Regions from separate parts of the Bradyrhizobium sp. AUGA SZCCT0177 genome, predicted to be linked through region 1. Evidence: predicted binding sites of a transcription regulator. Region 1 holds the regulator's gene; each other region holds the start of a gene.

Region 1 (10,024 bases):
TTTCTCGCTATGGGCAATCGCGCTCGGCGCCACCGGCGACCAGGCGTCCCAATCCTCGATCTCGGGCGTCCGTTGCAGCGGCCGGTCGCCTTCCCACGGCCGGGTCGCGCGCGCCTTGCGCCCGGAATGGCCGAGCTGAATGCCCGCGACCGCATTCTGCTGATGGATGAATCTAACGAGGCGGCCAAGCGGCTCGACAAAGGCGTCGTCCCAGATGCCGAGATCGCCGACCGTGCCGCAACCGCGGCGCTCGACCTTGGTCGACTCGACGACGACAAGCCCGGCCCCGCCGGCGGCGAATTTGCCTGAGTTCATCAGGTGCCAGTCGGTCGGAAACCCCTTCACGGCGGAATATTGGTGCATCGGCGGCACCACGATGCGGTTCTTCAGCTCAACGCCGCGGATCGTCACCGGCGAAAACAGCAGCGTGTTCGACATTCTAGCGTCCTCGCCGGTTTCCTGGAATCCTGGGCACCCCAGTCCCGGCAAGCTGCCGGCGGGCGGCTGTTATTGTTTTGCGGTGGTCTCGGTCTTGATATCCGTTTTGGCTGCCTTCGGCTTCGCGGGCGGCTTGGCTGCGGCTTTCGGGGCGGCATTGTCGCTGCGCACGGTTCCCCAGGGATCCGTGCTCTTTTGCTCCGGAATATTGCCCAGCGACCGCTTGTAGGCCCGCTCGGCCTCCTTCGCCGCCGCGATCTCCGACGGCGACTTTTCCTTGTCCGGCTCCCCGTATTGTTGAACGGGTGCCTGCTGGGCCAACGCCGGCCCGGCCAGCAAGACCATCACAGCCACGATACCAATCATTTTCATGCGATCACTCCCCGGACTTTCCGGCCAAACGCTTAGCACAGCTCCCGCGCCAGCCTAAGTGCTGGATTGGGCGGAAGTTGCTCGCGAAAACAAGCATTTTGCTGGTTGCAGCCAGTCGTTGCCCAGAGCGGTCCAGTTTTGTAAACGTCTGGCATGAACGCCCCGCTTCTCCCCAACTCCGCCGACGCGCTCCTGTTCGATCTTGGACGCGTCGTACTCGATATCGACTTCGGCAAGGTGGTGGCCAATTGGGCCGGCCATGCCGGCTGCGAGCCGGCACAGCTGGTCGAGCGGTTCTTGCCCAATGATGCCTGGCATCGCCACGAGCGGGGCGAGATCAGCGACGCCGAATTCTTCGCAGGCCTGCGTGGCTCACTCGGCATCGGGATATCGGACGCCCAGTTCCTGGAAGGCTGGAACGCGATCTTCGCCGGCGAAATGCCCGATATCGCCGCATCGCTGGCGCGCGCCGGACAACGCCTGCCGCTTTATGCCTTCTCCAACACCAATAACGCGCATGTCGTGCATTTCAGCCAGGCCTATGCCGGCGTGCTCGGCCATTTCCGCGAAATCTACCTGTCATCGACGATCGGGCTTCGAAAGCCCGATGCGGCGGCCTATGATCACGTCGTCAAGGCGATCGGTGTTCCCGCCTCCCGCATCGTGTTCTTCGACGATTCCGCCGCGAACATCGACGGCGCGCGGGCGCGCGGCCTGGCCGCGGTACATGTGACAGGGCCGGATGACGTCGCAAAGGCGCTCGCCGCGCTGGGAATTTGAGAGGGTGTTGCCGTGGCCCTGATGCCGGTCGTTGATGCACTGGCCGCGATCCTTGCGGGCGCCGATCCCTTGGCGGAAGAAATGGCCGCACTCGACACGGCCTGGCATCGGGTGCTCGCGCGCGACCTTGCGGCAAAGCGCACCCAGCCGCCGCAGGCGATGTCGGCGATGGACGGCTATGCGGTGCGATCGGCCGACGCCGCCGACCTCTCCGCGCGGCTGAAGGTGATCGGCGAAGTCGCGGCGGGCCGCCCGTTCGAGCGCATGGTGGGCCCGGGCGAAGCGGTCCGGATTTTCACCGGCGGGGTGATCCCTGATGGCGCCGACGCCGTCATCATCCAGGAAGACACGGCTGCCAGCGGCGACCACGTCACGATCACGGAAACCGCCAAACCGGGACGGCATATCCGCGCCGCCGGCGCCGATTTCCGCGAGGGCGATGTGCTGCTCACCAGGGGAAGCCGCCTCACCGAACGCGACCTGTCGCTCGCCGCCGGCATGAACTATCCGGAACTCGCCGTGATCAGCCGCCCCAAGGTGGCGGTGCTCGCCACCGGCGACGAGCTGGTGATGCCGGGCTCGATCCCGGGCCCCGGCCAGATCGTCTACTCCAACGGCTATGCGCTGCGCGCGCTGGCGCGGGCCGAGGGCGCCGAGACCATCGATTTCGGCATCGCCGCCGACACGGTCGAGGCGACCACCGACGGCATCCGCCGCGCCCGCGCATCGGGCGCCGACATCCTGATCACGATGGGCGGCGCCTCGGTCGGCGACCACGACCTCGTCAAGCGCTCGCTGGAGGCCGAGGGCGTGGCCATGGCGTTCTGGCGCATCGCGATGCGGCCGGGCAAGCCGATGATGCACGGGCGCCTCGGGGCGATGCGGGTGATCGGCCTGCCCGGCAATCCGGTCTCGTCCTATGTCTGTGGTTTCCTGTTTCTGGTGCCGCTGATTCGCGCGCTGTCGGGCCGAAAAACCATCCATCACGCGCGTGAGACCGCCCTGCTCGGCCGCGATCTCCCCGCCAACGACCAGCGCGAAGACTATCTTCGCGCACGACTTGAAGAGCGCGAGGACGGTGCGTTGATCGCGGTGCCGGTGAGCCACCAGGACTCGTCGCTGCTTGGAAATCTCGCTGCGGCACGGGCGCTTTTGATACGTCCGCCGTTTGCGCCGGCGCTGCCGAAAGGCACGCCATGCGAGTTCCTGCGCCTGCCGGAATGACGCATCGCGGCGGCCTGTTCGGGCGAAGTCGGCGCGCGTTCACCTGAAATTAAGTGGTTGCGGAACATGTATCGAACATATAGTGTTCGTTCATGATTTGTTTCGAGAGCTAGTGTCTACAAATGGGAGTTTTGGACTTCCGAATTTGAGACCGCACTCGCAACTGAACTGAACGACCACGAATTACGACGCGCCAACCGGGGGATTGCTCGAGATGCTTACGCGCAAACAGTATGAACTTCTGCGTTTCATCAACGAACGGCTCAAGGAAGCCGGCGTGCCGCCCTCCTTCGACGAAATGAAGGATGCGCTCGACCTCCGCTCCAAGTCCGGCATCCACCGCCTCATCACCGCCCTGGAAGAGCGCGGCTTCATCCGCCGCCTGCCCAACCGTGCCCGCGCCATCGAAGTCATCAAGCTGCCCGAGCTTGCGGGCGCCGGTAACGGCAACGGCCGCCGCGGCTTCACTCCCAGCGTCATCGAAGGCACGCTCGGCAAGGTCCGCGCCGCCAGTGCGTCCGCCGAGGACGATGGCAACCGTCCGGTCGCCGTTCCCGTCATGGGCCGGATCGCCGCCGGCACCCCGATCGAGGCGCTGCAGACCCGCAGCCACACCATCAGCGTACCGCCTGACATGCTCGGCTCCGGCGAACATTACGCGCTCGAAGTCCGCGGCGATTCCATGGTGGACGCCGGCATTCTCGACGGCGACATGGCGCTGATCCAGCGCAACGAGACCGCCGACACCGGCGATATCGTGGTGGCGCTGATCGACGAGGAGGAAGCCACCCTGAAACGCTTCCGCCGCCGCGGCGCCTCGATCGCGCTGGAGCCTGCCAACACCTCCTATGAAGTCCGCATCCTGCCGCCGAACCGGGTCCGGATTCAGGGCAAGCTGATCGGGCTGTACCGGAAGTACTGAGGGCGGCCCGCTTTCGCGGGCGCTTCTGTTCGGTAACGACATCCGTAAGCGCGTCATGCCCGGCCTTGTGCCGGGCATCCACGTTGTTGGCTGCAAGATCAAGACCCGGCCCTGACGGAGAACGGTGGGGCCGCGCGTCGCACAATTGCCCAGAATGCGGCAAAAACTGTGCGGGCGAGGATGGTTGGTTTGACGCGTTTTCAACTCGAAGACGCAAAAACCGGGGGGACGAGACGTGGTCAGCAGTATGATCACCAAGATCACCTGGCAGAGGGCGGGACTCGTGACCGAGCCGGGCCGCTACATGCTCCGGTTCGGCTGGCTGATGGTGACGGCGGAAGATCTCGCGATCTGGCAGCAATATCCGGAGGCTGCGTTCACGCTGGTCGCGCTGCCCGGGATTGCCGACGACGGAAGGGAGCAATTCCATCTCGGCGCCTTCGAACTGCCGCTGCCGCCGATGCCCGAAGATCCGCAGCCGTCGTAGCGCGTTTGTGATCGGGCACGCCGGCCTTTCCGTCGCACTATTGCCCAGAACAGGAATAGACTTTGCTCAAGTCCACTCTGATAGAGGCCAGCGCCTCGAGGGAGGCACGGGTCTCTATCTCTTACGAGGGAGCGATCCGATGTGTGACTATAGTTTGCACGCGATGGCAACGCGTCCTGCTGAGGTCGGCGAGACATTGATATCGACCACCTTCCGCGGCACCTCGACCCGCGGCTTTGCCAGCGAACGCGACCCCGCAGTCGCGGTCTGCATGCTGCCCGGGACCGAACTGGCCTTCGCGCAAGACGTCAAATACGACAATCGCTGGATCTGGACGCGGACGATCGGTTTTCGCGTCGGCAAGTTCAACACCATCGATCCGCATATCAAGGAACGTCACCACGACGCGATCGAATTTCCCGACGGCAGCCATGTGCTGGTGACGCAGCTTTGCGAGGGTCAGCGCGTCACCGTGCTGCAATTGCCGGTGGTGCATCCGATTCCCGAGCGCACAACAACGAAGGCGGACACGGCGACACCGCTTTCCACCGGTTGAATTCCGCGCCGCCGGTCGCGCCCCGCCGGGGAACGTGAATCCTTATTCCTCGGCCTGGAGATCCGCTTCCGACGGGGTCGCATCGACCGCACGCGGCGCCGTACGGCGCGGCGCGAGGATGGTTGTCTCCGCGTCCCCCTCGCCCGCGATCGCCGGCGACCATGGACGATCGACGCCCCGGAGCTTGACGGCATCGATGGTAAATCCGCTGCCGCTTCGCCGCAGCACCATGGCGCCCTGCCGCCGCAGACGCTCCGCAGAGATCACCGAGGCGCCGCACGCCGCAGGCGCCTGCCTTGCGGTGACCACCAGCGCCGCGCGCTCACAATCATCCGCCAGCGCTTCCGGCCGCAGCGCCAATGCCACGAACCCGCCACCGGCGCCTTGCATCACGCAGCCGCTCTCGTCGCATGAGACGCCCTCGGTGAGCGAGGCATCGGCAGGCTTTCGGGCGTCGGCATCCCCCGCCAGCCATTCCTTGACGAGGAAGCCATCCCTCGCGGCGCCCTTGGCCGCGCGCATCAAATGCAGTTTGCCGTCCTGGCCGCGGACACCGACATTGCGCCCGTCGGCGGAGATCAGGATGTCCGGCTGCGGCACCCTCGCCGCCCACACCGCCGCCACCAGCACCACGGCCGCGCCGGTATAGCGCAGCGGCGTCCGCAACAAGCCGAGCAGGATGATGCCAAGACTCGCCGCAATCAGCGGGCCGATGCCGAACGCCGGCACACGACCAACCGCGCCCGGCAAGGCCGCGACCCATTGCGTGACAACGATCATCCAGTCGATGCCGACGCCCATGATGGCCCAGAACACACCGTCAAAACCAAACGGCATCGCAACCAGGCCGAGCAGGCCCGCCGGCATCACCAGCGCCGAGACCACCGGCATCGCCGCGAGATTGGCGAGCACGCCATAGGGCGTCACCCGGTGGAAATGAAACGCCGCGTAAGGCGTGGTGGCAAGGCCCGCCACCAATGAGGCCAGGAGCAGCATCGTGATCTCGCGGCCGCCCCACAGCGCCACCTGCGCCGTCGCGGAATGATCCGGCTGCGCGAACAGGCGCGGCATGCCGAGTTGCACCAGCGCCACCAGTCCGAGGGTCGCCGCAAACGACATCTGGAAGCTCGGATGCACCAGCGCCTCCGGTGCGATGGTCAAGACAATGAGGGCCGCGACCGCGAGCGTTCGAAACGTGATGGCGCGGCGGTCGACCATGACCGCGATCAGCACCACGGCCGTCATGAAGAACGAACGCTGGGTCGCGACTTCAGCGCCGGAGAGCAACAGATAAAACGCCGACGCGGCGAGTGCCGCCACCGCCGACCATTTCTTGATCGAAAAACCAACCGTGAGCGTCGGGAACAGCGCCAGCAGTGCCCGTACCGCAAAGAACACGACGCCCGCGACGACAGCCATGTGATAGCCTGATATCGACAGCACATGGCCAAGGCCGGAGATGAACATCGCGTCATTGACGGGCTCGGAGATCGCATCGCGCCGGCCGGTCAGAAGCGCGGTCGCGATCGCGCGCTTGTCGCCTTCCAGCGTGGTCCTGATCCGCGCATCGATCGCATCCCGCATGCCTTGCATGAACGCCGAATAGCGCAGCTTCCACCCGCCGCCATCAGGCGCTTCCGCGGTCCTGATCGCGCCCATCACGAAGCCGGAGGCGCCGATGCCGGAGAAGAACATGTCGCGGCCGAAATCGTAGCTGCCGGGCCGCAGCGGCGACATCGGCGGCAACAGCCGCGCTTTCAATTCGACAAAGCTGCCCACGTCAGGCGCGGTGCCCTTCTTGACCGACAGCCGCACCCGTTCGATTTTTGTCGCGTCGCGCGCGCTCTCCATGGTCACGACGCGCAGTACAAAACGGTCGGTGCGCTCGCGGATGTCGCGGGTTTCGACAAATCCCGTCAGCGCCACCGAAAACATCGGCCGCGCCAGCACACCATGCGCGATCCGAGCCGTCTTCCAGGTCGCAATCGCAAAGCCGGCGGCGACGGCGGCAATCATCACGGCGACCGGAAACATTTTGTGCCGCCGCAGCAAGAACGCCGCCGCGCACAGCACGATGGCGGTGACAGCCGCGACCGACAGCACCGGCTCATGGTCGGCGGCAAAATAGAACGCGATGCCGGTGCCGAAGGCGACGGGCACCCAGGGCAGCAAACGCCCCGCCCCCGCCTCCGCGCGCGCCCATTGCCGCAAGGTCTCGATCAGCGGCGGCCACAGCGCAAGACGCTGGGGCGCGAGACCGCCGACCGGCGCCGCCCCACGCGGCGGCCACGTGCCGGCGTAGCCTCGCCTTTGGCCCGACGTGTTGCCCTGCTCCGACATCAAGCTACCCACACGATACGCTCGCGGGGACAAAGCTACCGGAAGGTGTGAGGTTCCGGCTAGCAGAACGGAAGTGGAATATCGGGGAAAGGCGCCGCGCGCGCGGAAGCGAAGCCCCGCGCTCTCAAGACTGCTGTGGGAAGAAAACCCGCCGGTAACTGCCCCGGCGGGTTTCCTTTACGCATCACTCTCGCGGGGGCTTTGGGGTCCGTTCCGCGATTGCCTTCAGGATGACTGGTGACCGTTAAAAGTTGATTTTCTGACGACATCGGCAGTCAATATGACTCTCGTCACAGCACGTCAGATCGCCACCCGGCATACTCGCTCCAGATCAACGGCGCACAGCGCCACAACATGGAGCGGGACCATGACCAACCAGACCTCGATTTACGAATTCACCGCCTCCGAACTCGATGCAGTCGCCGGTGGCTGGGCGGGACTAGTCCTTGCAGCTACGAAGTCCGCTCCAACTAGCGGCCGCACCCCAGTAGACCTAAACAGCAAATCGTCTTCGGGCGCAGTCTTCTCTGCCGTCGGCGGCCAGACTTGGTGAAGGCCGAGTCTGTTGCGATAGTCGCCTCAGTTTGGCGGCCTCTTTCATTCCGAAATTTCAAACCGAGACACTACCGGCGCTAGGGCTGAAGGCGAAGACGGTGCCGATACGCCTGGTGTGAGCCGTGGGGACGTTCCAGCGCAAGAAACCGGCGGCATCCGCGTCGAGGCGCCCTCTCTAGACGAAAAACCCCGCCGGTTAGGGCGGGGCTAAGTCGGGTATCATTGCTTCTTTAGCCCGCGTGAGGGCTGCTGAAGCGTAACAAACCAGCCGGCATAGTCGATTCGCTTTTCTTGCATACTTGCCTGCTTATCCCGCATGCGCGTACGCAGTCCGGTTCCGCAACAGAGCCGCACTCCTGGCTGACGCTGGTAGCGTCGCTAAGTGTCACGGGACCGCGGGTTCAATGAACTGTCGCCGCCTTGCAACATGCAGGTGACCTTGGCATGACCGCTGACCCAAACGGGTGATGGAAAGCTGATAGGTTAAGGTGTTTAATCTTTGCCAACTTGGTGGCACGCATTAAGTGTCCGCTGGTACATATTATTGCGCTTTACCGAAATTTATTTTTGAAGATTTGCAATGGTTCGGGAAATCGACAGGATAGTTGTCGGGACTCGCTTCAAGACGAGTAAGCTAGGCGCTGCTCGATGCCCGGAACTGGCTAATCTGAATGGCATCGTTGTCGAGGTGAGTCATACCAACACGGGCATTACCGTGTTGTTCGATGGCGCCAAAAGACCAACTTGCCTGCACAGGCAGTTCGTATCCCCCCTCTCGGGTATTGGATCGGGGAGCTATTCGGCTGGCTCTGAAAAAACGCGTCGCTGACCTCGACTTGTTTTGATCATCGGTTCGGTATTACGGCGCGGCATGGTGTTCCCATCACCGCCCCGACTCGGCAGCTACCGGTGACTGAGAAGCTTTGCGCTCCCGCCTGATCAAGGCGTGCATCATTCGTAACTTCTGCCGGTGGCGAAAGAAGCACTATTCGCGGCGCGCGCCTACTCTGAAACTACCTCTCCGGAGCCAACCAAACTCTTTCGGAACATCCTTCAACTTGGTCACACCGTCGCGCATGGGCAGAACTGTTTCTGAGTAATTTATATGTACGCCCGGCGTAAACTTCAGCGTTGGCAATGTTGCTGCAAAGACGTCTACCAGTCCCAAGGGCGGGTGATTGGTCATTAGGTGCCCGCCACATTTTTTACGGTACTGCGGCTTACTGACCTCGGTCTTTTGGAACATTCCTACATGCCCGATGTTATTCGGACCGCCTCGGGCTTCCAGAGACTAAAAGCGTTGACGGGTCCGCCTGACCATGAACGGCACGAACTGCAATGGCAGTAGCCCATTGCTTCCGGCTCGCCTGATACCTCCACATGAACCGTGCCGCAGCAGCACTCGCCTTTATGTGTAGTTGCCATTGCACACTGCTATCTCCCAACCCTTCAACCATAAGCCGGAATGCGCGCAGGCCAGATTTAGTTCCAGACTCCCGACCGCCTGGAACGAATCCGCCGGGGCTAGCTTGAATCCCGGTCCTGTAAGCCGGATTCATGAATGTCCGGGATTACCCCCAAAGGCCCACGCACGGGATCGAATGTTTTTGTTAACGAATAGACCGATGGGTTTGCTTTCGACTGACGGCTTCGGTTCGTCCTTCTGGAGGCTGGCATTGTATTCTGGACCGGGAGTTCCGTTATGCGTCGCTCACCGTCGATCGTGCCGCGAGAAGCGGACCGGGACGTTTATCTGGTGCTGGACGATTTCGGCGCCCGTTTAGGCCGAGCATGGCGCGAGACCGACGAAGCGGGTACCGATCGCGAGACGCTGATCCAAGACCTTATGAACGACGAATGTGGGCATCCGGCGCGCATCGTAGCCTTCAATACCGTCGACGGCTGGTCGCGGGACGTGACCATGGATATCGCCGACGAACTGCGCCGACGATTTGTCGAATACGATCAAGTGCCGCGCTCCGTGCAGGAGTTCTTGGAGACGGCTGTCCGGCGCTAATTTGGATCTGCAATCGCGACAAATTCGGCTTGTCCGGGGGTTGAAGGCCAAAAAATGAGTACGGATAAACTTCAGGAGATGGACAAGGTTCTTGCGGAGATATTCCGCGAGCCTCCACTAATTTCGACCCAGATTGAGCCCGCGCCGGCAACGTCCTTTGACCCACCAAACGAAGAGGAGCCTTCTGTTCAAGCCCCTGCAGTTGACGCTGCACCCGATGCCGAAGATGCGTTGAGACGGGCGGAGCAAGCAAAGTCATTGCTGTCCGGACTAAACCTTGACACCGCGATCCGCCTCCGCTGGGCGATGCGCGATATCAGAAGTAAGCGAACG
Region 2 (10,024 bases), on a different contig from region 1:
GAAATCCGGCGACCATCGCAGCGGATCGGGCCTATAGGCCGTCACAAGCACGGCCGGGCCGTCACTGCCTCTCCGAATACCCCAAACGACATGCACGGGGCGGTCAGAGGAGTCGCGCTGCAATACTAGAACTGTCGGACCTCGAGTTGCATCAAAATAATCCTCGATCACAACGGCTGATGCGATGCCGTCGAGTAGATCGTCAAGCAGAATATCATCCGCCGCCAATTCGCGAAAGCCGTGCAGAGAGGAACGAACCTCGCGGCGTGCCACAAGGATCTTGATCCGGGCAAGAACATCACTCAATTTTCCTGCCCTCGTCCAGGCATGCTACTCCGCCGCCTCACTCGCCCCCGCACTCTTCCTCGGCTTCCCCGCCGCCCGCTTCAGCACCGGCTCCAGAAACTTGCCCGTGTAGCTCCGCGGCGCCTTGACGATGTCCTCCGGGGGGCCCCAGGCGACGATTTCGCCGCCGCCGTCGCCGCCTTCGGGGCCGAGGTCGATGACCCAGTCGGCGGTCTTGATGACTTCGAGGTTGTGCTCGATCACGACCACCGTGTTGCCCTGCGACACCAGCTCGTGCAGCACTTCAAGGAGCTTGGCGACGTCGTGGAAGTGCAGGCCCGTGGTGGGTTCGTCCAGGATGTAGAGCGTGCGGCCGGTGGCGCGCTTTGACAACTCCTTTGCCAGCTTGACGCGCTGGGCTTCGCCGCCGGACAGCGTCGTGGCCTGCTGGCCGACATGGATGTAGTCGAGGCCGACGCGGTGCAGCGTTTTGAAAGTTTCGCGGACGCGCGGGACCGCCTTGAAGAACTCGGCGGCTTCTTCCACGGTCATGTCGAGCACGTCGGCGATGCTCTTGCCCTTGAACAGGACTTCCAGCGTCTCGCGGTTGTAGCGCTTGCCCTTGCAGGCGTCGCAGGTGACGTAGACGTCGGGCAGGAAGTGCATCTCGATCTTGATGACGCCGTCGCCCTGGCAGGCCTCGCAGCGGCCGCCCTTGACGTTGAAGGAGAAGCGCCCGGGCTCGTAGCCGCGCGCCTTGGCTTCGGGCAGGCCGGCGAACCACTCGCGGATCGGCGTGAAGGCGCCGGTATAGGTCGCGGGGTTGGAGCGCGGGGTGCGGCCGATCGGCGACTGGTCGATGTCGATGATCTTGTCGATATGCTCCAGCCCCTCGATGCGGTCGTGGGGCGCGGCGCCCTCGCTGGCGTTGTTGAGTTTTCGCGCGATGGCCTTGTAGAGCGTGTCGATCAGGAGCGTCGACTTGCCGCCGCCGGAGACGCCGGTCACGCAGGTGAACAGGCCGAGCGGAATTTCCGCCGAGACGTTTTTCAGATTGTTGCCGCGCGCGTTGATCACCTTGATCGTGCGGCGATGGTTCGGTGGCTTGCGCTCGGGGATCGCCACCGACAATTCGCCGGTGAGGTATTTGCCGGTCAGCGACTTCGGATTGGCCATCACCTCGGCGGGCGTGCCTTGCGCGACGATGTGGCCGCCATGCATGCCGGCGCCGGGGCCGATGTCGAGCACGAAGTCGGCGAGGCGAATGGCGTCCTCGTCATGCTCGACCACGATCACGGTATTGCCGAGGTCGCGCAGCCGCTTCAGCGTTTCCAATAGCCGCGCATTGTCGCGCTGGTGCAGGCCAATAGAAGGTTCATCCAGCACATAGAGCACGCCTGTCAGCCCCGAGCCGATCTGGGAGGCGAGGCGGATGCGCTGGCTTTCGCCGCCGCTTAGCGTGCCCGACGAACGCGACAGCGTCAGATAATTGAGGCCGACGTCGAGCAGGAACGACAGCCGCTCGCGGATCTCTTTCAGCACGCGGATGGCGATCTCGTTCTGCTGGGCGTTGAGCGCCTTGGGCACGCTCTCGAACCATTCGCCGGCGCGGCGCACCGAGAGTTCGCTGATCTCGCCGATATGCTTGCCGCCGATCTTGACGCACAGCGCCTCCGGCTTCAGCCGGTAGCCGTGGCAGCCCTCGCAGGGGATGTCCGAAAAATACTTTGCCAGCTCCTCGCGCGCCCATTCGCTTTCGGTCTCGCGAAAACGGCGGTTGAGGTTGGTGATGACGCCCTCGAACGGTTTCTTGGTGTCGTAGGAGCGCACCCCGTCCTCATAGGAGAACTTGATCTCGTCGTCGCCGGAGCCGTGCAGGATCGCGGCCTGCGTCTTCTTCGGCAGGTCCTTCCATTTGGTGTCGAGCGTGAACTTGTAGAACTTGCCGAGCGCGGTCAGCGTCTGGATGTAGTAGGGCGAGGACGATTTGGACCAGGGCGCGATCGCGCCCTTGCGCAATGTCAGCTCCTTGTCGGGGATGACGAGGTCCTCGTCGATATGCTGCTCGACGCCGAGGCCGCCGCAGGCCGGGCAGGCGCCATAGGGGTTGTTGAAGGAGAAGAGCCGGGGCTCGATCTCGGGAATGGTGAAGCCGGATACCGGGCAGGCGAATTTCTCCGAAAACAGAATCCGTTCCGGGCCGCTCTTGTCGTGGATCTTTGCGGTCTTCTTGTCGGACTTCTTTTCGGACTTCTTTTCGTCGTCGGTGCTGCCCGCGGGCGCGTCGGCGTATTCGATCACCGCCAGCCCTTCGGCGAGCTTCAGCGCGGTCTCAAAGCTTTCGGCGAGGCGCTGGCCGATATCGGGGCGGACCACGATGCGATCGACGACGACGTCGATGTCGTGCGGGAATTTCTTGTCGAGAACAGGCGCTTCGGCGAGCTCATAGAAGCTGCCGTCGATCTTGACGCGCTGAAAGCCCTTCTTGAGGTATTCGGCGAGCTCCTTCTTGTATTCGCCCTTGCGGCCGCGCGCGACCGGCGCCAGCAGATAGAGCCGCGTGCCTTCCGGCAGCGCCAGCACGCGGTCGACCATCTGCGACACCAGCTGGCTTTCGATCGGCAGGCCCGTCGCGGGCGAGTAGGGCACGCCGACGCGCGCCCATAGCAGGCGCATGTAGTCGTAGATCTCGGTGACGGTGCCGACGGTCGAGCGCGGGTTTTTCGACGTGGTCTTCTGCTCGATCGAGATCGCCGGCGACAGGCCGTCGATCTGGTCGACGTCGGGCTTCTGCATCATCTCGAGGAACTGGCGCGCATAGGCGGAGAGCGACTCGACGTAGCGGCGCTGGCCCTCGGCATAGATGGTGTCGAAGGCGAGCGAGGATTTGCCGGAGCCGGACAGACCGGTGAACACCGCGAGCTTGTCGCGGGGAATCTCGACGTCGATGTTTTTCAGATTGTGCTCGCGCGCGCCGCGGATCGTTATCGCGCGCGTTCCCGAGCCGGCGTTGGTTTGGCGCTTCGCCCTCAGCACTTCATCCATATCGGCATTTCCAGGCGCGTGGAGGCGCGCCACGTTGGGCGCGCATGGCCAGGGAAGACCTAAGCCGGGCGCCGATGGCAGAAAGCTGGAACGTAGGAAGAACGGGGCGGGATTTCCAGTGCTCGCAGCGAGCCATCAACGGTTTGTTTTGCAATGAGTTGCCAAGGGATCGCAATGGCAGCAGATGGCAGCGGAGCCGTGGGCGGAACCAATGCGCTCAAGCAAAATGCGCTCAAACAAAAAGGCCACCTCAAAACAAAAATGGCCACCTCAAAACAAAAAGGCCGGCGCGAGGCCGGCCTTTTCATCAAATCGTTTGGTGCAGCGAAGCTCAGTACTTCGCGATGACCGGGCCGCCCCAGCGATAGTTGACGCGCACGGTCACGAGATCGACGTCCTGGCGGATGCGTTCGCTGAAGGTGCCGCCAGCCACATTCGTAAAGGTGGCGGTTCGGTTCCCCATGAACAGATGATCGTATTCGACGGCGGCCGACCAGTTCGGGGCGAAGCCGTATTCGAGGCCGACACCGACCACGCCACCCCAGCGGTTGTCATCGTTGGACGAGGCGATCAGAGCGTTGCCGACAGTGGCATTGACGCGATAGCGATCGGCGGTCACAGCCGCACCGCCCTTGACGTAAAACAGGACGTTGTTGGCGGCGTAACCGACCTGACCGGTGAGCAGGCCGAACGCGTCGACCTTCGAGCGAATGGTCGTTCCCGCGCCAAAGCCCACGGGTCCAAGGCTCACGCTGCTGCCGCTGAAGTCGGCCCAGTTGCCCTGTCCTTCGACGCCGAACACCCACGTGCCAGCCTGCCAGCGATAACCGATCTGGCCACCGGCGGTGCCGCCGCTTGCATCGTGGCAACCTTCGCTGGCAACGAACACGCCAGCGCCATTCAAGGCGTCCCAGCACTTGCGGCTCGTACCCCAACCACCGTTGGCGCCGACGTAGAAGCCGCTCCAGTCGTAAATGGCCGCGATCATCGGGGGCGCCTTGGTGTAAGGACGCGCAGCGAGATCAGCCGCAGCGGCGGGAGCCGCAAAGGCAACGAGAGCAACCGTACCCAGCAAAAACTTCTTCATTTCAAATAGTCCCCAGTCCGTTGTCCGCTTCCCGTTGGTCCCGAAGCGTTTTCGTCCAAGACGCGAGCGCCGCGCCGTTGGATAAATCCATACGCCGATTCAACCGGAAATGCCGTCTCCGAAATGCAACACTCGCGGGTGAAGTGCGGACCCTTCAAGGTAATGATTTGTTTAGAATATCCGTCGCGCAGCGCCGGCCACGGCACGATGCGAATACCGAAATACCGGCCGGGCGTGGATGACCTGAGGTTGCGTAGAACAAAACTGGAACAATGCCGCGGGCAATGCTATATGTGGATAACCGCTGCTTTGCCGAGGGATCGCTAAGTCGGGGCGGCCATCGGGCGTATAGGGTCGTCTCAAATGTCCTGACAGGATGAGGCGGCCAATCCGGCGGCCCGTGCCGGCCGATTGCAGCGGTCGGGCAGCAGTTTTTTGGTCCCGATTTTGAGTGGAGAGCGACGATGGCGGGAAGCGTGAACAAGGTGATCCTGGTCGGAAACCTCGGCAAGGATCCGGAAATCCGGCGGACACAGGACGGGCGGCCGATCGCCAATCTGAGCATCGCGACTTCGGAAACCTGGCGCGACAAGGGCACCGGCGAGCGCAAGGAAAAGACCGAGTGGCACCGCGTGGTGATCTTCAATGAAGGGCTCTGCAAGGTCGCCGAGCAGTACCTGAAGAAGGGCGCCAAGGTTTACATCGAGGGCGCGCTGCAGACCCGCAAATGGACCGACCAGAGTGGGGTCGAGAAATACTCGACCGAAGTGGTGCTGCAGGGCTTCAATTCGACCCTGACCATGCTCGACGGCCGCTCCGGCGGCGGCGGCGGCAGTTTTGGCTCCGACGATTCCAGCGGCGATTTTGGCGGCGGCCAGGCCACTTCCGCGCCGCGCCGCGCGGTAGCCGCCGGCGCCGGCCGCAACAACGACATGGACGACGATATCCCGTTCTGATCGGGGCCTGTCAGACCAACCGGGTTTGCGTGCTGTCCAAAAGACAGCGGGTTCGCGCAAGCTCGGTTGGCTCGTGTGTATTCTTAAAAATCTGATCCAACGGGTTGATTCCATGGGCATGCGCTTGTGCGATGCAGCATTCTGACTCGCGTCTATGTGAATGATATTTACATTAGGATATTGATTTAACGTTTTTCGTCTTGCGTTCGGCGATCGCGCGGGCCGTCGCCGGATGGAACCCTGGGGAGCGTCCGTCATGAGCTTCGCGCCGCTGCTGGATGCCGCCCCCGCGATCCCGTTTCATGCCTTTGCGGCGATGGCGGCCTTTGCGCTTGGCGTGGTCCAGTTCGCGGCCCCGAAGGGAACGCTGCCGCACCGGACGCTTGGCTGGATCTGGGTTGGCCTGATGGCCGTGGTCGCGATCTCCTCGTTCTGGATCCACGAGATCAGGCTGCTGGGTCCCTGGAGCCCGATCCATCTGCTGTCGATCTTCACGCCCATCATGCTGGTGCTCGGCGTCTGGTACGCGCGCCGGCACAAGGTCCGCGGCCACAAGATCACGATGATCTCGATCTTTGCCGGCGCGCTGGTTGTTGCGGGGCTGTTCACCTTCGTTCCCGGGCGGATCATGCACGCGGTGGTTTTCGGCCAATAGGCGACGCTGAGAACACCGGTTTTGACGAGCTGGATTTGGCCGCGAAGCGGCCGTATCGGGAGCCCGGAAATGGCTGGCGCGATGACTTGCCGGAAGGGCGCCGCGGGTCCTGTAAGTCCATGAAAAAACGAAGGGAAAAACAGCTGGCCGGGAGCGCCTTGGGGTGGTTAAAAGCACCCCGATACGCTATATGATTCCCAGCCTAGAACTGACCGGATTCCCCCTTTGTCTGATAACGATGAGAACAAGCCCGGCGAGCCGCCGGCGCCTTCCGATATTCGTCCCGTTTCCATTCTGGACGAGATGAAGCGCTCCTACCTCGATTACGCCATGAGCGTGATCGTGGCGCGTGCGCTGCCGGATGCCCGCGACGGCCTCAAGCCCGTGCATCGCCGCATTCTGTACTCGATGTACGAGCAGGGGCACACGCCGGACAAGAAGTACGTCAAGTCCGCGCGCGTCGTCGGTGACGTGATTGGTAAGTATCATCCGCACGGCGACCAGTCGATTTACGACGCGATGGTCCGGATGGCGCAGGAATTCTCCATGCGCGTGCCGCTGATCGACGGGCAGGGGAACTTCGGCTCGGTCGACGGCGATCCCCCGGCGGCCTACCGGTATACCGAAGCGCGCCTGACGAAATCGGCGCTCGCCGTGCTCGGCGATATCGACAAGGACACCGTCGATTTCCAGGCCAACTACGACAATTCGGAGAGAGAGCCGTCGGTTCTGCCGGCCAAGTTCCCGAACCTCCTGGTCAACGGTGCCGGCGGCATCGCCGTCGGCATGGCGACCAACATCCCCCCGCACAATCTCGGCGAAGTCATCGACGCCTGCACGGCGCTGATCGACAACCCCGCGCTCGGGATCGACGACCTCATCAACATCGTACCCGGCCCCGATTTTCCGACCGGCGGCATCATCCTCGGCCGCCAGGGTATCCGTTCGGCCTATCACCTCGGCCGCGGCTCGATCGTGATGCGCGGCAAGGTCGCGATCGACACAATTCGCAAGGACCGCGAAGCGATCATCATCACCGAAATTCCCTACCAGGTGAACAAGGCCACCATGGTGGAGCGCATCGCCGAACTGGTGCGCGAGAAGAAGATCGAGGGCGTCTCGGACCTGCGCGATGAATCGTCCCGCGAGGGCCTGCGCGTCGTCGTCGAACTGAAACGCGAAGCGGTGCCGGATGTCGTTCTGAACCAGCTCTATCGTTTCACGCCGCTGCAATCGAATTTCCCGGCCAACATGCTGGCGCTGGATTCCGGCCGCCCGCAGACCATGAACCTGAAGGACCTGCTGACGCTGTTCATCGCGTTCCGCGAGCAGGTCATCACGCGCCGGACCAAGTTCCTGCTCAACAAGGCCCGCGACCGCGCCCACATCCTGGTCGGTCTGGCCATTGCCGTCGCCAATATCGACGAGATCATCCGCGTGATCCGCGCCTCGCCCGATCCCACCACCGCCCGCGACAGCCTGATGGCGCGCGACTGGCCGGCGCGGGATGTCGAGGCGATGATTACGCTGATCGACGATCCCCGGCACCGGATGGCGCCTGACGGCACTGCGCGGCTGTCGTTCGAACAGGCCAAGGCCATTCTCGACCTCCGCCTGCAGCGCCTGACTGCGCTGGGCCGCGAGGAGATTTCCGAAGAGCTCGACAAGCTCGCGGTGGAGATCGCCGACTATCTCGAGATTCTGCGCTCGCGTGCGCGAGTGCAGGCCATCGTCAAGGCCGAACTCGCCGAGGTGAAGGCCGATTTCGCTACCCCGCGCAAGACCGTCATCATGGAGCAGGAAGACGAGGTCGAGGACGAGGACCTGATCCAGCGCGAAGACATGGTGGTCACGGTCTCGCATGCCGGCTACGTCAAGCGCGTGCCGCTTTCGGCCTACCGGGCGCAGCGCCGTGGCGGCAAGGGCCGCGCGGGCATGCAGACCCGCGACGAGGATTTTGTCTCCAGGCTGTTCGTGGCCTCGACCCATACGCCGGTGCTGTTCTTCTCCTCGCGCGGCCAGGTCTACAAGGAAAAGGTCTGGCGGCTGCCGATGGCTGCTCCCAACGCGCGCGGCAAGGCGCTGATCAACATCCTGCCGCTGGAGCAGGGCGAACGCATCACCACCATCATGCCGCTGCCGGAGGATGAGTCCTCCTGGGGCAATCTCGACGTGATGTTCGCCACGACCGGCGGCAACGTCCGCCGCAACAAACTCTCCGATTTCGTCGATGTCCGCCGTTCCGGCATCATCGCCATGAAGCTCGACGAGGGCGAGGCGATCGTCGACGTGCAGATCTGCACCGAGCGCGACGACGTGCTGCTGACCGCCGCCGGCGGCCAGTGCATCCGCTTCCCCGTCACCGATGTGCGCGTCTTTACCGGCCGCACCTCGATGGGCGTGCGCGGTATTGCGCTTGCCGAAAACGACAGGCTGATCTCGCTGTCGATCCTGCGCCATGTCGAGACCACCTCGGACGAGCGGTCGGCGTATCAGAAGATGCGCCGCGCGGTGGCCGGCGAGACCGGCGCCGAAGAGCCCGCCGATGTCGAGGCCGAGGAGATTTCAGGTACGCTCCAGCTCTCCCAGGAACGCTATGCCGAAATGTCGGCACAGGAGCAGGTGGTGCTGACCGTGTCCGTCAACGGCTACGGCAAGCGCACCTCGTCCTACGAATACCGCACCACGGGCCGTGGCGGCAAAGGCATCGTCGCGATGTCGGTCAACAACCGCAACGGCAAGCTGGTGGCTTCGTTCCCGGTCGAGGACAGCGACCAGATCATGCTGGTGACCGACAAGGGCCAGTTGATCCGCTGCCCGGTCGAGGGCATCCGCATCGCCGGCCGTTCGACACAGGGCGTGATCGTGTTCGACACCGCCGAGGACGAGCACGTGGTCTCCGTCGAGCATATCGGCGACGACGGCGAGAATGGCGAGAACGGCAATGGCGGCTAGCGCCCTGTCAGGGCGCGGTCTCATTTCAGCGGAGCCAAATTCGGTTTGACGCGAGCTTGACGGAAGCCAGATTGCTGGGCGTTCGTTAATCGTGTCGGGCGCGCCACGCGCCGCTATTTCTTCGTTGCGGCATCCGCCGGAGCGCCCGGGACAGCGCGCGGCATCGATCGCGAACCAGGGTGCATGGTGATCGTGTGGCTGGACAAGTAGGTGGCGCACGTGCTGCCGCTCAATAGCGATGGGCCGCTGGCGGCGTTCTTCGACGGCTTCATGACGCGACGGAGCTGAATGCGGCGTGCAATTTGATTGGGACCGGATGCCTGCAACCGGACCGAGCCTGCGTATGTCCGTTGTTCGGGGACGACCGGAAGTGACCGGCACGCGGCCAGCCGACGCGACTGACCCTTAGCTGACATCGAGCCTAGTCAGTCACAGGCCGGTTGGGGCGATTTGTCGCTCAACCGTGCGGTAGCAAAGTGCTAGGCTAAACCTAACGCCAGCGTGTTCTTCGGGAAGGCATGCGACGGCGCTAGTTCATCATTGATTGGCGGTGCATTGGCAATTTGGCCGCTGGCAGCGCGGGTGCAGTAGCCGGCGGGTGAGGATTACCGCATCGGGTACTTAGCGCATCGGGTACTTAGGTTGTGTCGGTTTCTCTGACGCACTCCTAATGCTGCCAGATCCGAGAAGGTCGGAACATCGAATGACATTGGGAAGTCAGCATTGAAGATTGGGCTGCCGACGATGTTTGGCTTGAGAGATGACCTCGCGGTTCACCTTTCCAGGCGGGGTCCTGCGAGAAATGGGAGCTGAGTTTTCGGGAGCGAAGAGGAGGATTTCATGGCTGGACGTGATTGGCGCATCGAAGCTAAGTACGTTGAATACTGCAGTTGCGACCTTGGCTGTCCATGCGAGTCGATGGCCGATCCGACATACGGGATCTGCACCGGCTTAGTAGCCTTCAAGATCGACAAGGGCCACTGCGAGAAACTCAGTCTCGACGGTCTCGCGGTGGTGGCCACTTTTTACTTTCCCAGAGCC
Region 3 (10,024 bases), on a different contig from region 1:
GTGACGGCGAATGCACCGCTGTTCGAGGGGTTGATCGACGCGAAAGCACTGGTGCGCGGCACCTGGGGTGCTGCGCCGGTGCCGGGGCTGGAGCCGCACGCCGGCGACCAGGTGGTGGAGAAGATGCGGATGAGCGCTTGGGAAGGGACAAGACTAGAGGCCATGCTGAAATCGGCTGGACGCGATTTCGTCATTGTCACCGGCGCTTGGACCAACATGTCGATCGAACATACCGCCCGCACTGGCGCGGACAAGGGATTCTACATGGTTGTGCCTGAGGATTGCTGCTCGACCATGAACGCCGAATGGCACATCGCCGCGGTGAACTACGCGATCCAGAACGTGGCGATGGTGACCCGCGCCGACGATCTGATTGCTGCATTGTCCTGATCATGGTCGAAAGGGTGTTGTCGGGCTGCTTGTCGTGTCTGTTCGTTTCGTTGCGACATGCCTCCAATATCGGTCCGGCGGCGTGATCCAACTTCGTCATGTCCTCACGTTCTATGGATTTGCGGTCATTGCTGCAGTGACCGCTTTGATCTGACCGTCAGAACAGCAACGAACGCGCAAACACCCAGGACGACCAAAGGGGGAACTGCATGCGCATATTCCCCATGGGATACAACGGTCCCCGCAGCGGCCAGCATGACGGCGCCGCCAAGCAGCGATCCGTAAAGGCGGAGAGGTTTGAGGATCAGCATGACGGTTGTCGTGCATTCGAGGAACGCGGTCAGATAATGAAAGTTCTCCGGATAGCCCCAGCGGGCATAGTCAGCGGCAATCTCCGTGCTGACGAAAGTATTGCCGAAAGCCCCGACCAAGAAGAACGCTGCAAGCAGCCAGACGACAACGTTTCCCCACAGATGTCCACGCATGGAAGGTGTCTTTCTTGCGCACAATTCAAGTCAGTTACAGATTGACGATGGACGTGCCGCGCTTTTCGGCGCGACGCTGGTTGAAGCGAATGCACGCGGCTTGCCACGCGCCAGCCGTCCGGCGAAGCCGCTCAGTGTAGGTCACGCGCACCACCGCGCCGTTCGATAACAGGCCAAGGACTTTCGACTCGGCTGATATCTCGTCCTTCGGGCCTTGCTGAAGGTACACATTCGTCGTGTGATGCGCGCTCGCGAGACCTTCCTGGCCCGCCATACCGCAGATAGCTTTCGACCGGTGCGAAGAATACGAAGGTCGCAATAGCGACGGTGCGAGGGAGGAAGGGAGAGGGCGCTTCCACTATGAATACTCCATTTGAGCGAATGCAAACTTCGATGATCTGGGCTGGCGCGAAGCGTGGGCGGTTTGTTCGTCCAACCCCTCCCGAGGCAGACACCAGGTTCGAATCCTGCCACTCCGACCATTAAATCAATGGCTTGCGCGACCTTTGAGCTGGAATCATCGCGATCCGTGGCGGGGGTTCGATGCCCGGCCTCTTGCTTGCGGAGGTTCGAGAACGACCTGCTTCAGATCGCTGCCGCCGCTCACCACGACGATGACGAAATTGAGTTTGCCATTGTCGTCCATCAGGCTTCCGCCAATGGCTCGTCCCGACGCTACTTGTTCCGCGATGATGACGGCGTCCGACAGCTCTTGCCGGACGGTCCGCAGCGCCATGACGTTGTTCCGGTCGTCCGGATTGAGGTCCTTTAGGTGTGACACCGTTTCTGCGCCGATCGTGTCGCCGGTTTTCGCATCGATCGCATGTTCCCAGAGACGGTTATCCTGGACGGTCTTCACGCGATAGACCGGGGAGCCCGACGCGCCATCGAAGCTGATATCCGCGGTTCTCGAACCGGCGTGCCGCTTTTCAGCGATTCCCATCGCCTGGCGCAGTGATAGCTGTGCTGCACGGAATGCCTCGAGCTCGCGGCTCACCGCCTCCTGGTGAATGCGCTCGCCCTCTGCGCCTTCCTCCTGAGCGGCCTGCGTGGCCGACAACGGGGGTATCGCAAACGGCGGAGCAAGCGCGAGGAGGGAGAAAAGGATGACCGCAAATCGTTGCTTGTTTGACATCGGCTGCCTTCGTTGTTTGCACGTGCCGGATTGAAAGTCGGGGCTGACATCAATCGCCGCTGGCGAGATGCCGCGTGGATGAGACGCCGGACATCGGCGCAGGTTCCAGTTCGTCCGGCGGAGGGGATACCGACCAGAGACGGTTGCCGCGCGCCCTGTCGTAACCGTACTGGAACAGCGAGCGCATATAGGCGGTGTCGAAGCCGGAGGTCGGCGAAGCCGGCTGATCGCCCTCGATGTAAGTCAGGTTGAATCCGAACTTGTTGCGGCGGGCGAAGATATAGGTGCTGTACAGAATCGAGCGGGTCTGGATTTTCGTCATCGTCGATGACGACCGCGCCGCGATTTCGACGGTGGCATTCCGAACCAGCTTGAATTCGCGGTCCACCTTGTTGTTGATCAGGATGTAGAGCTGCAGATTGTCCAGCTTGCCCGGCTTGGCATCGTGCAGCAGGTAGGCCTCCGGCAACGTCAGCACAGGCGCGGTCACGCCGCCATCGACGTGCATCTCCTCGAAACGCTTGCCGTTCGCTTCGGCGCTCACCAGCATCGGCGGAAACACCACGGGCAGGCTCGCCGATGCGGCGACGACGTCCCGGAACAGATTCAATGCTGCGGGCGTGTGGAGCGCGGCGATGCGTCCCATGTCCCAGATCGCGGTGCGCTGCGAATCGAGATTGGTCGTGACGACGAGCAGCCGCCGCCCCTTGGCGTGTTCGGCTGCGACCGCCGCGACGAAGTCGGCATCGATATATTTGGCCACCAGTTCGCGCAGCCGGGCGTTGCCGAACAGGCCCGCCCCGAAGATGGCATTGAACGGGTTCGGGGCGTCGAGCAGGCTCTCGGCGATGCCGCTGGTGTAGAGCTCGCGCAAGGTCGCGTCATGGCTGGGACCGAGAAACGCGAATGGCGCGATGAGCGCGCCGGTGCTGACACCCGACACGATCGAGAACGAAGGACGCCTGCCGGTCTCGGTCCAGCCGATAAGCACACCGGCGCCATAGGCGCCGTCGGCCCCGCCACCGGATAACGCAAGGTAGGTGCGGGGTCCGCGCAGCATGGCCTGTGCGGGATATTGCCGGAACGTGGCGGCGGGCTCGTCGGCGTAGCGGCGCAAATCCGTCAGATCGAGCACGCGCGCGGAGGATGCATCCGCAACGCTATGCGGCGTCCTCGGCAGCGACGAACATCCGGCGGTGAGAAGGCTGAGCGCTGAAACCATGGCCAAGGCTACGAATGTCCGAAGACCGATGCAGTTCATGACATTTCCGGATTGGAAGTGAGCGCTCAGGGGCAACCCGCCGCGTATCGGGTGTCGCTTCGCCATTCGGCACGGCGGGATGCGGCGACCATTCGCTCCGTCAGGCGCCCGCGATTGCTGAACAGCCGCGGCTCTCGCTGCTCCGGCCTGGACCGGATTCCCTCGCACGCATCCGGACGCACCGCCGGCAACAGGGCCACTTTGACGCCATAAGACACATCCGAACCAATCAAGTGAGTAATCACTTACTAAAGTTGGCTGGCTCGAAAGTCAACAGTGTATTGAAGGTATTTAAATACTCTATGTGGATGGGCGTTGAGATGAAGACGAAGGAACGGCCCGCCGGACAGCGCAACGACCTGCCGCGATCCTCGATGTGGCCTTCGAGGAATTCGTCAGGAACGGCTACGAGGCGAGGACGTCGCCGCCCGCGCATCCGCGACCAGGGGGACGATCCATTTCTATTTCGAGACCAAGGAGCGCGTCTTCCACGAGATGATCCGGCACAGTCCCAAGGCGTCCTACCCGAACTGGAAGGCTATGCTCGGAGTGTTGCCGCCGCGTCCTCCCGCGCTGAACACGCGGCAACTATCGATCTCCCGAAAACGTGCATCCGGATTGCGGCGGACTGCATTGACGCTGTCGGATGGGGACACGACATATCCCGTACCGTCGATCCAGGTTACAACTCGGGAGCCAATATGGACGCGCCGCCGAATATCTATCCCGTTACAGCGCATTCTGACGGCGACGTCGTGCACTGGCTGACAAACGGCACGCGCGATCAGCGCTTCATCGACAATATTTTCGGGGAGCTTTGTGTCCGGCTCCAGCATGCCGGCATTCCCGTCAAACGGGCGACGCTTCATATCCTGATCCACCATCCGCAATGGCTTGGCGCCCGGATCATGTGGGAAGACGGGATGCGCGAGGCCGAGATTGCGCGCGTTGACTACGATGTCCAGGAGCGATCCGAATATATCGGCAGTCCCGCCAACGAAATCCATGACGGTGTCACCGAGGTGCGCGAGAATCTCGAGCGCGATCCTGCGCTCGGCCGCAAGCACGCCGTCTATGACGAGATGCGGGCGAAAGGCCTGACCGATTATGTGGCGTGGCCGCTGTACCATACGCTCGGCAAGCGGCACATCGTGACCTTTGCAACCGACCGGCCAGGTGGTTTCGACGCCGCGCATATCGCCGCCCTGTTGAAACTGTTGCCGGTGCTGGCGCTGGTCAGCGAAATCCGGGTCAAGAACCGGCTCGCGCGAACGCTGCTGGAAACCTATGTCGGCTCGCACGCCGGCGAACTCATTCTGGCCGGCGCCACCAGGCGCGGAACCGGGACGACCGTTCGCGCCGCCATCATGATCTGCGACTTGCGTGATTTCACCCGGATCTCCGACAACTGGCCGCGCGATGACGTCATTGATCTCCTGAACGGCTATTTCGACGCGATGTCGGAGCCGATCGCGCGGCATGGCGGCGAAATACTGAAATTCATCGGCGACGGTCTGCTCGCCATTTTTCCGCTCAGCCAGCCCTCGGCCTGCGCAAACCTGCTGCATGCCGTGACTGAGGCCCGTCAGGCCATGACGGCGCTGAACGAAAAGAACAGCGAAACCGGCCGTGCGCCGCTGAACTACGGCATCGGTGTCCACGTCGGCGACGTCATGTACGGCAATATCGGGTCGCGCAGCCGGCTCGACTTCACGGTCATCGGTCCGGCCGTCAACATGGCGTCGCGTCTTGAAGCCCTCACCAAACAGTTAGGGAAAACGGTGCTGCTGTCTCGCGCGTTCGCCGACTCTGTTGAAGGCGATTTCGATCTCGAACGCGTCGGTGAACATCCGGTGCGCGGCTTCAATGACCCGATCGAGCTGTTTGCGTATCACGGCTGAATGCCGATCCTGGTCCCGCGCGTCTCCGATCGCTTGAGACAAGGCGTTCTTGTTCTCATTATGTTCTCTCTGCGAGAACCTCGTCGAAACGTCATGGGCGAACGGTCGGATGGCAACGACAGCCACCATCCTCCATGCGGACCTGGATGCGTTCTATGCCTCGGTAGAGCAGCTGCTTGATCCATCGCTGCGCGGCAAACCGATTGCCGTCGGTGGTGGGGTTGTGCTTGCCGCGTCTTACGAAGCCAAGGCCTTCGGGGTCCGCGGCGGCATGCCGGGACGGCAAGCGTGCGAACTCTGTCCGCACCTCATTTTTGTCAGCGGGCATTTCAGGGAATACCAACGGCTGGGCGATGCCACCATCAAGGTGATCGGCGATTTCACGCCCCTCGTCGAGCGGATCTCCATCGACGAGGCCTTTGCCGACGTCGCGGGCTGCACCCATCTGTTCGGTCCGCCCGCCGAAATCGCAACGGCGATCCGCCAACGCGTGCGCGCGGAGCTCGGCCTTCCGATCTCGGTCGGTGTCGCGCGCACCAAGCATCTGGCGAAAATTGCTTCGCAAGTGGCCAAACCCGACGGGCTCGTCGTTGTCGATCCCGACACGGAGCTCAGATTCCTTCACCACCTGCCGGTCGAGCTGATGTGGGGCGTGGGTCCGGCGACGCGGACACGGCTGGCCGAAATCGACGTGCTCACGATCGGGCAGCTGGCAGCGACACCCGGATGTTCGCTCAAGCGGGTGCTTGGTTCCGCGGCAGGGACGAAACTTTCGGCGCTGGCGTGGAATCGTGATCCACGGGAAATCAAGACTCACCGCCGGGCTCGATCGGCAGGAGCGCAATCGGCGCTTGGCAGGAAACCCGCCGAACAGCGGGTTGTTCGATCCACCTTGCTTCACCTTGCTGACCGTATCGGCAGCCGGCTCCGCGCCAAGTCCAGGCCTGGGCGGACGGTGACGGTCCGCGTTCGCTTCGCTAACCTGAATTCAGTCACGCGTTCGGTCACGCTCGACGCACCAATCTCCGCGACCCTGATTCTGGCCGAGGTCGCCGAGGAGCTGGTGCGCGCAGTCCTTGCCGATCATCCTCACGAGAAAACAATCTCGCTGCTGGCGATTTCCGTGTCGCATCTTGGAGAGCAGCGGGATGTGGAGCTCGAACTCCCACTCGGACTTGGCGATGAAGCACGCCGCCCCGGCACCAAAAGAGGCATGGCACGTGGGGCGGCCGACCATGCGGTTGATAAAATCCGCGAACGCTTCGGATGGGATGCGATCGGCTACGGATCGGTGGCGCCGGACGTCTCTTCTTCCGTTCCCGACGCGTTTCGTAAACTCGCCGAAAAGGACCTGTGAACTTCACCCTCAATGCGAAAGCGTTGCCGGGAGCGATCCAGCGACAGATCGAACTAGTCGCGCGTTTAAAGCCCGGTTCGCGCTTTCCAGCTCTTGCCTGATTTCGGGTCGTAGCGCCCCCCACCGAGGTGCTCGTGGCCCCAATTCATGATCTGCAGCAGGACGGGCTCCAGGCGCTTTCCTTCGTCGGTCAGCTGATAGGCGTATCGGACCGGGTTTTGCTGGTAGGGCTCGCGTTTCACCAGGTCCCATTCCGCAAGCCTCTTGAGCCGTTCGGACAGGATGTTCGAGGGGACCCGTTCAGCGCTGTCCTGCAGCGCCTGAAAGGTCTGCTTGCGGTGCCACATCAGGTCGCGAACGATGAGCAGGGTCCACTTGTCGCCCACGACTTCCAGCGCGCGCGCGATGGAGCATGTCGATCGGAAGTCATGTTTTGCCATGGCGAACGTGCCCGTGTTTCCAGCACCGGACCTGCCCGGAACGGTGTGCCTCGATAATCTATCAGACCGACTTGCATTTTTAAAGTGTCATGGCTAGTGTAACTTTCGATTTTAAAGTTACTGGCTGGCGGGCGGCAGATCGAGGTGGCGACGTCATGAACAGGATTGTACTCGCCCATGCCGCCGCGGCGGCCGCGGCCTTGATCGCAGGGGCTGCCGTCGTTGCCACGCGCTCGGTCATTGGAGAGATCGACCCGATCTCGCTGGTCTTTTACCGCTACCTGATCTCGATCGCCTGCTTTGCGCCGTTTCTGCTGGCGATGTGGCCGCGCGGCGGCCTTGCGCTATCCGAGTGTGCAAAGATCGCCGGGTTCGGAATTCTGTTCTTTGTGCTTTTTCCCTGGGCCTTCAATGCGTCGCTCCAGTACGTGCCGGCCGCGCGCGGCGCGGTTGGTCTGGCGACGATACCGATCCAGACCCTGATCGTCGCAGCTGCCTTTGGACGCGAGAAGCTGACAACCGCGAAGGTCGCAGGTGTCGTGCTGGCGTTTTCCGGTATCGCCGTGGCGTTTGGCACCGCTGCATTCGGGCGGGGAAATGCCGATTACGTGGTCGGAGACGGGTTGATGCTTCTTAGCGTGCTCTGCGCCGCCATCTACTCCGTGTTCAGCCGCGCAACCCTGATGCGCCACGGGCCGATTTTCGTGACGGCATTGGCGATGGTATTTGCCGTCGCTGTCTTGTTGCCGGTTGTCGGTCTCCAGCAAGGCAGCGTTGCTTTGCCGGCGATCAGTACAAAAGGATGGATCGCGGTGCTGTTCCTTGGAACCGTCGCCGGTGTTCTGCAGTTTTCACTGTTCATGTGGGCATTGCGCTGGCTGCCGCCGACGACGACCGTCTTGTATCTGACGCTCAATCCAATCACGGCGATGGCGCTGGGCATCGCGATGCTTGGCGAATCGCTGACGGTGGAACTGGTCGCCGGTATGGCCCTCGTTCTCGTCGGGATCCTGGTCGGCACCGGTGTCGTCTCGGCCAACAGGAATTGGGCTCGGCAGACGTCGTCGGGTCCGGCCCGCTAGAGCGCGCGAAGTGCTCGACAGGTCCGCAACGCAAATTCGACGGGGCAAGGAGGGTGGCGGTCCCCGCAAGCGCCCAATATAACCCTTGGTGTTTCGGCAAGGAGGTGAGCGGTTGCGCGAGCGTTATCAAGGCAAGCCCCTGAACCGGCTGGAGGATCATCGCTTCCTCACCGGGCGCGGGACCTACGTCGCCAATGATCACGTGGCTGATGTGCTGCACGCCCATGTGGTCCGCTCGCCGCACGCTTTCGCACGAATTACCCGGATTAGTCTGGACGTTGCCCGTGCGCTCCCCGGCGTCGTGGCGGTGCTTTCCGAAGCCGACCTCGCGGCGGACGGCATCGGCGAGTTGCCTTGCGTCACGGCAATTGATGCGGTCGAGCCGATCATCGCGCCGCCGCGCCCCGCGCTGGCCCGTGATTTCGTGCGGCATGTCGGCGATCCCGTCGTTCTGATTGTCGCAGAGACGCTGGAGGCGGCGGTGGCGGCCGCCGAAGCGGTCGACATCGCCTATGAGCCCAGGCCCTGCGTCACCATGGCGACCGCGGCGCTCAAGCCGGACGCCCCACTGCTATGGAAGGAGGCGCCGGGCAATTCCGCCTTCCTGTTCCATAGGGGCGACGCGGCGGCTGTTGCCGCGGCGATGGTGCAGGCTACGCATATCGTCGAATGCGACCTGTTCAACAACCGCGTCGTGGCAGCTCCCCTGGAGACGCGCGCCGCGATCGGCTTCCACGATCGCACGACCGACAAGTTTCTGCTGTCGGTGACCGGTCAGGCCGTCCACGACACCCGCAAGGTGCTCGCGAACTCCGTCTTCAAGATTCCACTCGATCGTCTGCGCGTGGTGGTGCCTGACGTCGGCGGCGGCTTTGGGATGAAGAACTACGTCTATCCCGAGTATGTGCTGGTGATGTGGGCGGCAAGGAAGCTCGGCCGCCCGGTGCGCTGGGTCTGCGAACGATCAGAGGATTTCGTCAGCTCGGCGCATGGCCGCGATTTCTTTTCCCGCGCGCGGCTCGCACTCGACACCGATGGCCGGTTTCTTGCGTTGGAAGTGAAGGCGGTCGCCAATATGGGCGCGTATTTGTCGACCAGCGGCCCGATTAGCTCCACCAACGCGGCCGGCAGCGCGATCGGCGGCGTCTATGACATCCCCTCGGTGTTTTACGAAGTGCGCGGCGCTTTCACCAACACGCCGCCGATCGACGCCTATCGCGGCGCCGGCAAGCCCGAAGCCAATTATCTGATCGAGCGGCTGGTGAATCTTGCATCGATCAAAACCGGGATCGATGCCGTCAAGTTGCGCCGCCGCAACATCGTCAGCAGGTTTCCGCATCGTACCGCGATGGGCATGAAGATCGACGGCGGCCGCTTCAAGGCCAATCTGGACGACGCGATCGCGCTCGCCGATCGCGACGGTTTTCGCAAGCGGCGGAAACAATCGGACAAAGCCGGCCTGCTGCGCGGCCTCGGGATTGCCTGCTTCCTCGAAACGTCCCGCGGTGTGCCGTTGGAAATGGCGCGGGCCGCGTTCGAGGCCGACGGCACGGTGTCGCTGGCGGTCGGTACGCAGTCCAACGGCCAGGGTCATGAGACCGCCTATCCGCAGGTCGCAGCCGACCTGCTGGGATTGCCGATCGATGCATTCCGCTTCCAGCAGGGCGACACGGACTTTCTGCCGGGCGGCAACGGCCATGGCGGCGCGCGTTCGATGCATATGGGCGGCACCGCGCTTGTCATGGCGATCGAGAAGTTGATCGAGAAGGGACGGCTGATTTCAGCGCATCTGCTGCAGGCCCCGGCCGACCAGGTGGTGTTCGTCGATGGCCGCTTTGTCGTGAAATCCACCGAGCGCGCCATCGAGATCGGCAAGGTGGCCGAGGCCGCGCGGGATCCCGCCAATCTGCCGGAAGGACTGACGCCGGAGCTCGAGGGAAGCGCGACCAACAGTTCCGAACTCTACAATTTTC

Evidence for each region. Region 1 encodes LexA, which represses DNA repair genes until DNA is damaged. Its sites were predicted from a motif close to TGTTCNNNNTGTGTTCNG; they were not measured.
Region 2: uvrA (excinuclease ABC subunit UvrA) is a predicted target of LexA. The motif match lies at 3,417-3,434, and genes of this name have one in related genera.
Region 3: dinB (DNA polymerase IV) is a predicted target of LexA. The motif match lies at 5,223-5,240, and genes of this name have one in related genera.

Annotation. Positions count from the first base shown of each region.
Region 1 is NZ_JAFCMA010000001.1:369,097-379,120, forward strand. It holds gene JQ597_RS01905 (NADH:flavin oxidoreductase/NADH oxidase) at 1-438, opposite strand, end outside; gene JQ597_RS01910 (hypothetical protein) at 508-810, opposite strand; gene JQ597_RS01915 (HAD family hydrolase) at 964-1,590, shown strand; gene JQ597_RS01920 (molybdopterin molybdotransferase MoeA) at 1,603-2,814, shown strand; gene lexA (transcriptional repressor LexA) at 3,029-3,736, shown strand; gene JQ597_RS01930 (hypothetical protein) at 3,984-4,223, shown strand; gene JQ597_RS01935 (hypothetical protein) at 4,363-4,779, shown strand; gene JQ597_RS01940 (ComEC/Rec2 family competence protein) at 4,822-7,119, opposite strand; partial or broken gene JQ597_RS01945 (GFA family protein) at 8,677-9,099, opposite strand; gene JQ597_RS01950 (hypothetical protein) at 9,377-9,691, shown strand; gene JQ597_RS37445 (hypothetical protein) at 9,746-10,024, shown strand, end outside.
Region 2 is NZ_JAFCMA010000002.1:181,234-191,257, forward strand. It holds gene JQ597_RS03175 (DUF4258 domain-containing protein) at 1-306, opposite strand, end outside; gene uvrA (excinuclease ABC subunit UvrA) at 331-3,330, opposite strand; gene JQ597_RS03185 (ubiquitin family protein) at 3,505-3,678, shown strand; gene JQ597_RS03190 (outer membrane protein) at 3,662-4,417, opposite strand; gene JQ597_RS03195 (single-stranded DNA-binding protein) at 4,882-5,373, shown strand; gene JQ597_RS03200 (DUF2306 domain-containing protein) at 5,630-6,028, shown strand; gene gyrA (DNA gyrase subunit A) at 6,254-8,983, shown strand; gene JQ597_RS03210 (DUF1326 domain-containing protein) at 9,824-10,024, shown strand, end outside.
Region 3 is NZ_JAFCMA010000007.1:222,871-232,894, reverse strand. It holds gene JQ597_RS10995 (isochorismatase family protein) at 1-390, shown strand, start outside; gene JQ597_RS10990 (DoxX family protein) at 516-875, opposite strand; gene JQ597_RS10985 (hypothetical protein) at 910-1,149, opposite strand; gene JQ597_RS10980 (PepSY domain-containing protein) at 1,393-2,010, opposite strand; gene JQ597_RS10975 (patatin-like phospholipase family protein) at 2,060-3,232, opposite strand; gene JQ597_RS10965 (adenylate/guanylate cyclase domain-containing protein) at 3,973-5,172, shown strand; gene dinB (DNA polymerase IV) at 5,282-6,529, shown strand; gene JQ597_RS10955 (winged helix-turn-helix transcriptional regulator) at 6,595-6,969, opposite strand; gene JQ597_RS10950 (DMT family transporter) at 7,125-8,051, shown strand; gene JQ597_RS10945 (xanthine dehydrogenase family protein molybdopterin-binding subunit) at 8,164-10,024, shown strand, end outside.